One region of the Streptomyces sp. NPDC054783 genome, then DNA from elsewhere that is predicted to be linked to it. Evidence: riboswitches for the same ligand, from Rfam matches in the RefSeq annotation. Region 1 holds a riboswitch; the other holds the start of a gene.
What was found. Region 1 has a riboswitch for S-adenosylmethionine ahead of thrC (threonine synthase). Riboswitches for the same ligand answer to the same signal wherever they lie in the genome.

Region 1 (5,177 bases):
GAAGTACTCCGGGGGCGCCCACGGTGTGTGCGAGAAGTGACCGATCCGCAGGTCGGGGCGGAGCGCGCGGAGCATGCCGGGCACCAGGCACAGGTGGTAGTCCTGCACCAGCACCGCCGCCCCCTCGGCCGCCTCCTCGGCCAGCGCCTCGGCGAACGCCCGGTTGTAGGCCTCGTACGACGCCCACTGCCGCCGGAACTCCGCGTCGAAGACCGGCTCCAGCGGGGTCTGGTACAGCATGTGGTGCACGAACCACAGCACCGAGTTGGCGATGCCGTTGTAGGCGTCGGCGTGCACGCTCGCGTCGATGTCCAGCATCCGCACCCGCTGCCCGCCGGTGTCCTCGCCCGGCAGCAGCCCGCCGCCCGCGCGCCGTACGGCCTCCCGGTCCCCGTCGCCGAGCGCCGAGCACACCCACACCGAGCCGTCGTCCGGCCCGATGGCGGACAGCCCCGAGACCAGCCCGCCGCCGCCCCGCTTGGCGAGCAGCGAGCCTTTCTCGTCCACCGTGTACGAAACCGGGCCGCGGTTGGACGCGACCAGCACCTGAGCCTTCTCGGCAGCACCCTGCGTGGAAGCCATGGTCCTCAACCTAGCCCGGCCCGGAACCGGTCAAACGTACGGCCACGCCGGGCACGCCGCCGTATACGACCACCGCGGCCGGTTTCACGCCACCCTGCGTTCGGCGTACTCGGCGATCTCCACCATCGGCGGCCGTTCCTCGGTGTCCACCGAGTACGTGCGCGGCTCGAAGCCGTCCTCGCCCCGCTCGAACTGGGTGAGGGAGGGGCGGATCAGATGGCCGCGGGCCAGCCGGAGCTGGGCCGTGCGGTAGATCGCCGCGGACATCCGGCCCAGCGCCTGCCCGTCCTGGTGGCGGTGCTTGCGCACGCCCACGTCCACCTGCGCCAGTGCGTCGAGGCCGACCAGGTGCAGGGCGTCCACCAGCATGCCCAGTTCGACGCCGTACCCGACCGGGAACGGCAGCTGCTCCAGCAGCGAGCGCCGGGCCGCGTACTCGCCGCCCAGCGGCTGTACGAATCCGGCCAGCTGCGGCCAGTGCATGTTCAGCAGCGGGCGGGCCATCAGCTCGGTGACCCGGCCGCCCTGCCCGGTGGCGCCGCCCAGCGGGCGGTCGTACATGCCCTTGACCAGGTCCACCCCGGGCTCGGTGAGCAGCGGGCCGACGATCCCGGAGACGAAGTCGGAGGAGAACTCCCTCAGGTCCGCGTCGATGAAACAGACGATGTCCCCGTCGGTGACCAGGAGTGAGCGCCACAGCACCTCACCCTTTCCGGGGACGGCGGGGACGCGGGGCAGGATCTCGTCCCGGTGAACGACCCGTGCGCCCGCGGCGGCGGCGACCTCGGAGGTGCGGTCGGTGGAGCCGGAGTCGACCACCACGATCTCGTCGACGAGGGGGACCTGCTCCACGAGGTCGTGGCGGATGATCGCGACGATGTCGCCGACCGTCTCCTCCTCGTTGAGCGCGGGCAGTACGACACTGATCGTCTGGCCGGTGCGCTGTTTGGCGGCCAGGATCCGGTGGAGCGGGCGATCGGCCACGGACCAGGAGCGGGTGGCCAGCCAGCGCTCGACTTCTTCCAGCACGGTCTGCGGCTCCTCACTGTTCGTGATCGCACGGGCTGCACCGTGTGATCCATCTCGCGGTTCGGACGACTATCTCAACTGTCCTGGCCTTCGGTTACAGTCTTGAACAACGCCGATGACCATCGCATGTCGAGGGTCGGAGCGCGTTCACAACCGCATACCGCTCATCCAGAGGGGCAGAGGGAAACGGCCCGATGAAGCCCCGGCAACCCTCCAGTCGGTTCTCGCTCCGCGAGGCTCCCGGCTAGGGAAGGTGCCAAATCCGTCTCACGGCGAGGTGCGTCGTGAGGAAGATGAGGAGAAAGGGCCTCGCCTCCATGGCTGTGCAGACAGTTGCAAGCTCCACCGATTCCACCGTAGACCTCGGTCCCGCCGCGGCCCTGAGCTGTCGCGAGTGCGGCCACCGCGTCCCGCTCGGCCCGGTGTTCGCCTGCGAGGAGTGTTTCGGCCCGCTGGAGATCGCCTACGACTTCTCCGCCTACGACACCGAAGAGCTGCGCCGCCGTATCGAGTCCGGCCCCGCGAACATCTGGCGGTACGCGCCGCTGCTGCCGGTCCCGGCCGACGTCGCCGACAAGCCGAACCTGAACCCGGGCTGGACGAAGCTCGTCAAGGCCGACAACCTCGCGCGTGAACTCGGCGTCACCGGCGGTCTGTTCGTCAAGGACGACTCCGGCAACCCGACCCACTCCTTCAAGGACCGCGTGGTGGCCCAGGCCCTGGAGGCCGCCCGCGCCTTCGGCTTCACCACCCTGTCCTGCTCCTCCACCGGCAACCTCGCCGGTGCCGTCGGCGCGGCCGCGGCCCGGGCCGGCTTCCGCTCCTGCGTGTTCATCCCGCACGACCTGGAGCAGGGCAAGGTCGTCATGGCCGCGATCTACGGCGGCGACCTCGTCGGCATCGAGGGCAACTACGACGACGTGAACCGCTTCTGCTCCGAGCTGATCGGCGACCCGGCCGGCGAGGGCTGGGGCTTCGTCAACGTCAACCTGCGGCCGTACTACGCCGAGGGTTCCAAGACCCTCGCGTACGAGATCTGCGAGCAGCTCGGCTGGCGGCTGCCCGACCAGATCGTGGTCCCGATCGCCTCCGGCTCCCAGCTCACGAAGATCGACAAGGGTCTGCAGGAACTCGTCGGGCTCGGTCTCGTCGAGGACAAGCCGTACAAGATCTTCGGCGCGCAGGCCGAGGGCTGCTCCCCGGTGTCGACCGCCTTCAAGGCGGGCCATGACGTCGTACGGCCCCAGAAGCCGAACACCATCGCCAAGTCCCTCGCCATCGGCAACCCGGCCGACGGGCCGTACGTCCTGGACATCGCGCGCCGCACCGGCGGTGCCGTGGAGGACGTGACGGACGAGGAAGTCGTCGACGCCATCAAGCTGCTGGCCCGCACCGAGGGCATCTTCGCCGAGACCGCGGGCGGTGTGACCGTCGGCGTCACCCGCAAGCTGGTCAAGGACGGCGTCCTGGACCCGACGAAGACCACGGTGGTCCTCAACACCGGCGATGGCCTGAAGACCCTCGACGCGGTGGCCGGTACGGGGCTGACCGCGACGATTCGTCCCAACCTCGACTCGTTCCACGAGGCCGGACTCGTGTAGCCGTTATCGTCTGCGGGCCGCGGGGTCTGGTCGCGCCCACGCGGTGGCAGCCGCGTACGAAACACGGCCCCGCGCCCCTTTCGGAGCGCCAACCCTGACCGGAGGTCACGAGCATGAGCATCACTGTCCGCATCCCGACCATCCTGCGCACCTACACGGGCGGGCAGGCCGAGGTCGCCGCCGAGGGCGCGACCCTCGCCGAGGTCATCGCCGACCTGGAGAAGAACCACACCGGCATCGCCGCCCGCGTCCTGGACGACCAGGGCAAGCTGCGCCGGTTCGTCAACGTGTACGTCAACGACGACGACGTCCGCTTCGAGCAGGGCCTGGAGACCGCCACCCCGGACGGCGCCGGAGTCTCCATCATTCCGGCCGTCGCCGGCGGCTGATCATTACCTTAGGTAACGTCAGTTACGCATTGTTCATCGAATTGCCTCCTCCGTGAGAGAAGCGGAGGGGGCAATTCTGTGTGATTGAGCGCGATAGAGTTGGGGAACGCGCTCCGCGGCCGACCGGTCGGGGGCCTTGTATTCATGCCGCAGGCCCGACAAGAAGTAGCCAAAGTGGGCGAGTCTTATGCGGCTTTTGTGGTGATTTGAGGGGCCCGACTTGCCCTGAAGTCGGGCGAATTCTCATCACATTCCGGACCGTTCCCGTCCAGAATTCTCGTCCGATTGACCTGTTGCAGACGGCAGTTGGACAGATACATTCAGCCGCGGTCGACGCGTTCCGGCGCACGCCCCCGACCGATGGGGGGTGAGGTCTGACCCGGGTCCGCGAAGTGTGGATCTGTGCAAGGGCCAGTAATAGGGGAGTTAGGCATGGCTCAGGGCACCGTCAAGTGGTTCAACGCGGAGAAGGGGTACGGCTTCATCGCGGTCGACGGTGGTGCGGATGTATTCGTCCACTACAGCGCGATCCAGATGGACGGTTACCGCACCCTGGAAGAGGGGCAGCGGGTCGACTTCGAGATCTCGCAGGGCCAGAAGGGCCCGCAGGCGGACATGGTCCGGCTGGCGACCAGCTGAAGCACGCGTCGGCTGACAGCGACGTTCTTCTGTTCATCTTCGAAGGGTCCGTACCTCCTGGGGTACGGACCCTTCGTCATGCCCGGCGCCCCCTGTTCGCGCGCGGCTGAGCGCTCCTCCGCCATGCCCGAGGCGCTTGCACTCGGGGGTGCCGAGTGCTAATCATTGGCGTTAGCACTCTGAAGGTGAGAGTGACAGTGAAGGACCGGGTCGGTGAGGCCCGCAGGCCGGGTGGGGCAAGGAACCACGAGGCCGGCGAGCCGTCCGTCGCGGGCGCGGGCGCGGTCCGAAGGAATCACCCCCAGTCCTGGAGGGACCACTTCACATGGCCAAGATCATCGCGTTCGACGAGGAGGCGCGGCGCGGCCTCGAGCGCGGCATGAACCAGCTCGCGGACGCCGTGAAGGTGACGCTCGGCCCCAAGGGCCGCAACGTCGTCCTCGAGAAGAAGTGGGGCGCCCCCACGATCACCAACGATGGTGTCTCCATCGCCAAGGAGATCGAGCTCGAGGACCCGTACGAGAAGATCGGCGCCGAGCTGGTCAAGGAAGTCGCCAAGAAGACGGACGACGTCGCCGGTGACGGTACGACCACCGCGACCGTGCTCGCCCAGGCCCTGGTCAAGGAGGGCCTGCGCAACGTCGCCGCCGGCGCCAACCCGATGGCCCTGAAGCGCGGTATCGAGAAGGCCGTCGAGGCCGTCTCCGCCGCTCTCCTCGAGCAGGCGAAGGACGTCGAGACCAAGGAGCAGATCGCCTCCACCGCGTCCATCTCCGCCGCCGACACCCAGATCGGCGAGCTGATCGCCGAGGCCATGGACAAGGTCGGCAAGGAAGGCGTCATCACCGTCGAGGAGAGCAACACCTTCGGCCTGGAGCTCGAGCTCACCGAGGGCATGCGCTTCGACAAGGGCTACATCTCCGCCTACTTCGCGACC
Region 2 (5,177 bases), on a different contig from region 1:
CGCGGAGCAACGCTTCGGCAGCCCGCACTCTGATTCCCAGTTCGCCGAACCGCTGGATCAGCAGCGGATCTTCCGCAGCGGTCGCGTGCCCCTCGTCGACGCTCTCGAACCAGGGGCGGCTCTTCGTACGGACGAACTCCACCGCCTCGGCCAGCGCCCCGGCGGCGATCCCGGCGTCGATGGCAGCGTGCAGCAACTGAGCCACCGCTCCGTGGAGTTGGGGCCCCTGGAAGGTCAGGTGGTGCGGCACGACCCGGTCGGCGGGGACGGGCACCGACTCCAGACGGACGGTTCCTCTGGCGGTGGTCCGCTGTCCCATGCCGTCCCAGTCGTCGACGACCGTGAGGCCGGGCGCGTCGCGCGGCACGTACGCCACGTGCAGGGTGTCGTCTTCGGTGCGGGCCAGGACGGGGATCCAGTGGGCGAACAGCGCGCCGGTGGAGTAGTGCTTGACGCCGTCGAGGACGTACGACCCGTCCGGAAGCCGCGCGAGCCGAGTGCGGATGTCCTGGATGTGCCGGGTGCCCGCCTCGGACTGGGCGTTGCCGAAGCGCTTGCCCCGCAGGACCTCGCCGAAGAAGAATTCCTGCTGCCGCTTGTGCCGGGGGTTGTCGAGGACCTCGGAGGGCGGGCCCTGCTCGACGATCCTGCCGCCGTCGATGAAGACGACCCGGTCGGCGATCTCCCGGGCGAACCCGATCTCGTGGGTGACGATGACCAGGGTGGTGCCGCCGGTCGCCAGGTCCCTGATGACGGCGAGGACTTCGCCGACCAGTTCGGGGTCGAGCGCGGAGGTGGGCTCGTCGAAGAGGACGACGCCGGGGCGCAGGGCGAGGGCGCGGGCGATGGCGACGCGCTGCTGCCGGCCACCGGAGAGCTGGCGCGGGTAGGCGCCGGTCTTGTCGGCGAGGCCGACCCGGCCGAGGAGTTCGCGGGCGAGTTCCTGGGCCTCGGGCTTGCCGAGCCGGCCGGTGGCGACCGGGGCGGCGGCCACGTTGTCCACGACCGTCAGGTGCGGGAACAGGTTGAAGTTCTGGAAGACGAAGCCGATCCGACCGCGTTGGGTGAGGATGGCCCGCTCGCTCAGCTCCTTCAGCCTCCCCCAGCCTTCGGCCGGGGGGACCCCCATCTCCCTACGGTCGCCCTGCCTCTTCACGCCGATCGGCTCGCCGTTGATGCTGACGTAGCCGATCTCGGGCTTCTCCAGATGGTTGATGACCCGCAGCAGGGTGGACTTGCCGGAGCCGGAGGGGCCGAGGATGACGGTGACCTCGCCGGGGCGGACGGTCAGGTCGATGCCGTCCAGTACCCGGTGGGTGCCGTACCACTTGTGCACGTCGTGGACCTCGACGGTGGCGGCTTCGACGTCCGCCAGGGCTTCGAGCGTCTTGGCGGTCATACGACGGCCTCCCGGCGGATGTGGGCCCGCAGGCCGGTGAGACCGGTGCGGAGCTTCTGCAGCGGCGTCGGCGGCAGGCTGCGGGTGGCACCGCGGGCGTAGTACCGCTCGACGTAGAACTGGATGACGGAGACGACGCTGGTCAGGATCAGGTACCAGACGGTGACGACCAGCAGCAGCGGCACGATGTCGCCGGGATAGGTGGAGCCCATGGTCTGTGCGGAGCCGAACAGGTCGAGCAGGGAGACGTAGAAGACCAGCGAGGTGCCCTTGATCAGGCCGATGAGCTGGTTGACGTAGTTCGGGATGATCGAGCGCAGCGCCTGCGGAAAGACGATCTTCCGGAACCGGTAGCCCTTGGGCAGGCCGAGCGCCGCGGCCGCCTCGTGCTGGCCCTGGTCGACGGAGAGGATGCCGCCGCGGACGACCTCGGCCGCGTAGGCGGCCTCGTTGAGGCTGAGGCCGATGACGGCGACGACCATGTCGGTGGCGAGCTTCGACTCGTCGAAGGAGAAGACGGCCGGGCCGAAGGGGACGCCGACGCTCAACGTCTTGTACAGGGCACTGAAGTTGTAGAGGAAGATCAGGACAACGATGAGCGGGATGGAGCGCAGCGCCCAGATGTAGGTCCAGCTGACCGCGCGCAGCACCGGGCTCTTCGACAGCCGGGCCAGGGCGAGCAGGATGCCGCCGAGCAGGCCCAGCACCGCGCTGTAGGCGGTGACTTCGAGAGTGATGAGGAGCCCGTCGAGGATGTTCGGCCGCAGGAACCAGTAGCCGAAGCGGTCCCACTGGTAGAAGGGGTTGGAGACCAGTCCGTGCACGAACTGGGCGACCAGGACCAGGACGACCGCGGTGGCGACCCAGCGTCCTGGCCGCCGCAGCGGCAAAACTCGCTGGGCAGTGAGGGCTTTCTGCGGTTCGTCGGCGGTCGGCGCCTCGGGGAGGGTGGCGGTGGCGCCAGGGGGTTCACTCATGGTGGGCTCCGGCTGGGTGGAAACACCCCGGACAGCGCGCCAGGCATGCGGCGGCGGATGCTACGGCGAGGTACCGGGGGCGTGGCGGACGACGGCACACCGCGAGGGCGGTGGTGGTCAGGGGACGGGGCTGCGGGGAGGTGTCAGCCCCGGCAGCGGGCGCGGCCCGGTGCGGTACACAGTGCGCTGTTCACGCGGAGCAGATCGACGGCGCGATCGGCGACGAGGAGGTTCGGGTACGGCCGTACGCAGCCGTGCGGGCGGCGTGTCGCCGTCCTCGGAGCTGCGTACATGGCGTCACCGTCACTGTTCCGGCCCTTAGGGCCTCGCGCTTACCGATACGTCATCGGTCCGGTCGTCACCTGGGGCACCCCACCGCGGTGCGAGGGTTGCCGGTCAGCAAGCCAGGGCTTGTCGCTGACGCTCATGACCGTTCTGGGCCGTAGTCAGGACAATGACCCGAACGAATGTCAACGCCGGTCCACCAGGTGGAACGGCTAAGGGGCTGTGTGTGCCGCCCAGTCCAGGATCCGCACGGCTGCTCCGGCGGCCTCCAGGCCCTGACGGCGGGCGTGGTGACGGCGGTGGATGCCGCCGAGGTCGAGGTGGGCGCCGAAGGCCGGGTGGGTGGCCAGGCGGCGGGCGTAGGCCCACAGGGTCGGGTGCTCGGCGATGCGCTGGACGGCGGCGGCGTCCAGGTGGTTGCGGTGCACGGTGTCGAGTTGGACCAGGGCGACCCACAACTCGACGTCTGCGGCGGTGACTTCGTCGCGGATGAGGTACGTGCGTCCGGCCAGCCGGTGCTCCAGCGCGCCCAGCGTCTCCAGCAGAGTCCCGAGCGCCGCGTCGCGCTCGACCTGCCCGCCACCGGCCGAACCGGCGCGCTGGGCGGCCTCGTCCATGCTCCGCGCGCAGATCCGCTCGACGGCCTCGATCTCCGACTCGGCGCCGCAGGGGTGGAGCGAGACGCCGCCGGTGCCGAACCTCCGGGCGAGGTCGCGCATGATGTCCGGGGCATGGGTGCTGACGATCCGCCCGGACCAGTCGTCGCTGAGCACCGGAGCGGCGGCCGGACCGGTGTACCGGTGGACGCTCGCCTCGTACAGCGGGCGCAGAGCCGAGTGACCGCCGTCGGGACAGTCGGGCACGGCGGGCAGGAAAGTCGCCGGACAGGCGGTGTCCAGGCCGAGCAGGCTGTGGGTGACGGCGATGCGCAGGCCGTCGGGAGCGGCCGTCGACAGATGGAGGCGGTAGCGGCCCGGAACGGCGTAGTGGCCACTGCGCGCGTCCCGGCCGATCCGGCCCCGGAAGGCCGGTGCGGACCGGTCGGACGCGTGGGCGGCCAGCGGTGTGACGGTCATGACCCTCCCCGGGAGCTGGCGCGGACGTACGCGCGGCGGAAGCGACGCCTGACGAGGGAGCAGGGCCCACCTGTGCGCACCGGACAGGACGGCACCTCAAGGTGGAGAGGAGGCGCCGCCGGCGCGGGATGGGCGCGGCTCAGCCCTGGGGCCTGATCGCGCTGCAGACGCGCTGCAGGTCGATGTGGCGGCGGGAGGTGAGAAGGAGAGGCGACGGCTCACTCGGACGGTGCCCGGACCAAAGCGCCTCATGTTTCCCTACCTATTCACTAGGATTCCCCCAGTGAGTGTCGATCCGACCGACATCGGCGTCAAGAGGGCCGTCTCGCATCGCGGACGCCCCGATGGACGGCTGTCCCCTTCGACACAGTCACCACACGTTTCGCACTGCAACCGCCGGGACGCGGCGACGGTCTCTGCGTGGGACGCAAAGCAGCACGGGCGGGCTCCCGCCGGCCGGGAAGTGGATGCGGCGGGAGTCGCGATCAGGTCCGCCACGGGAAGCGGGTCAGGCCCGGGAAGCGGGTCAGGCCCGGGAAGCGGGTCAGACATGGAACTGGTTCGCGGGGACCGCAAGCCCGTAGTGCTCGCGGAGTGTCGTGCCCTGGTACTCCTCGCGGAACAGCCCCTTGCTGCGGAGGATCGGCAGCACGTGGTCGATGAAGGCCGCGAGGCCCGACGGCAGGGCGGGGGCCATGATGTTGAACCCGTCTGCCGCACCGCCCTCGAACCAGGTGATGATCGTGTCCGCGACCTGCTCGGGCGTGCCGACGAACTCGAAGTGACCGCGCCCGCCGCCGAGCCGGGAGATGATCTGGCGGACCGTCAGCTGTTCGCGTGCCGCGAGGTCGATGATCAGGTCGGAGCGGCTCTGGGAGCCTTCCAGCTTCGGCCTGGCGAGAATGAAGTCCGGTAGGCGCTCGTCGAGTTGGAAGACCGTCGGCTCGGTCTCGAAGACTGCCGCCAGCTGGCGCAGCCCGTACTCCGGGACGCGCAGGTCGTCGAACTGTCGCGCAAGCGCCCGGGCCTCTTCTTCGGTCGACCCGATGTACGGGACGATGCCCGGCAGGACGATCACCCCGTCCGGGTCGCGCCCAGCGGCCCTCGTCCGTGCCTTGATGTCGGCGTAGAAGACGGCTGCGCGCTCGTACGTCGTGTGGGCGGTGAAGATCGCCTCGGCGTGCCGTGCCGCGAAGTCCTTGCCGTCCTCCGAGGAGCCGGCCTGAACGAGCAGCGGGTAGCCCTGCGGAGGGCGCTGGACGTTGAGCGGGCCGGCCACCTTGAAGTGCCTGCCCTGGTGGCCGATCCGGTGCAGGCGGGCAGGGTCGGCGTAGCGTCCGGTGGCCTTGTCCGCTACGACGGCCTCGGACTCCCAGCTGTCCCACAAGGCCTTGGCGACCTTCAGGAACTCGTCGGCGCGGGCGTAGCGTTCGGCGTGGT

Region 2: linked by a shared signal. The riboswitch ahead of ACWGJ5_RS28180 (amino acid ABC transporter permease) and the one ahead of thrC (threonine synthase) in region 1 are both predicted to bind S-adenosylmethionine.

What each region holds. Positions count from the first base shown of each region.
Region 1 is NZ_JBSHAY010000007.1:138,880-144,056, forward strand. It holds gene ACWGJ5_RS15390 (alpha,alpha-trehalose-phosphate synthase (UDP-forming)) at 1-582, opposite strand, end outside; gene ACWGJ5_RS15395 (glucosyl-3-phosphoglycerate synthase) at 667-1,611, opposite strand; SAM riboswitch class I at 1,773-1,911, shown strand; gene thrC (threonine synthase) at 1,929-3,212, shown strand; gene ACWGJ5_RS15405 (MoaD/ThiS family protein) at 3,326-3,601, shown strand; gene ACWGJ5_RS15410 (cold-shock protein) at 4,034-4,240, shown strand; gene groL (chaperonin GroEL) at 4,566-5,177, shown strand, end outside.
Region 2 is NZ_JBSHAY010000018.1:62,623-67,799, forward strand. It holds partial or broken gene ACWGJ5_RS28170 (acyl-CoA dehydrogenase family protein) at 1-592, opposite strand, end outside; partial or broken gene ACWGJ5_RS28175 (amino acid ABC transporter ATP-binding protein) at 581-1,399, opposite strand; gene ACWGJ5_RS28180 (amino acid ABC transporter permease) at 1,396-2,376, opposite strand; SAM riboswitch class IV at 2,700-2,808, opposite strand; gene ACWGJ5_RS28185 (glutathione S-transferase C-terminal domain-containing protein) at 2,874-3,737, opposite strand; partial or broken gene ACWGJ5_RS28190 (putative leader peptide) at 3,877-3,945, opposite strand; gene ACWGJ5_RS28195 (LLM class flavin-dependent oxidoreductase) at 4,282-5,177, opposite strand, start outside.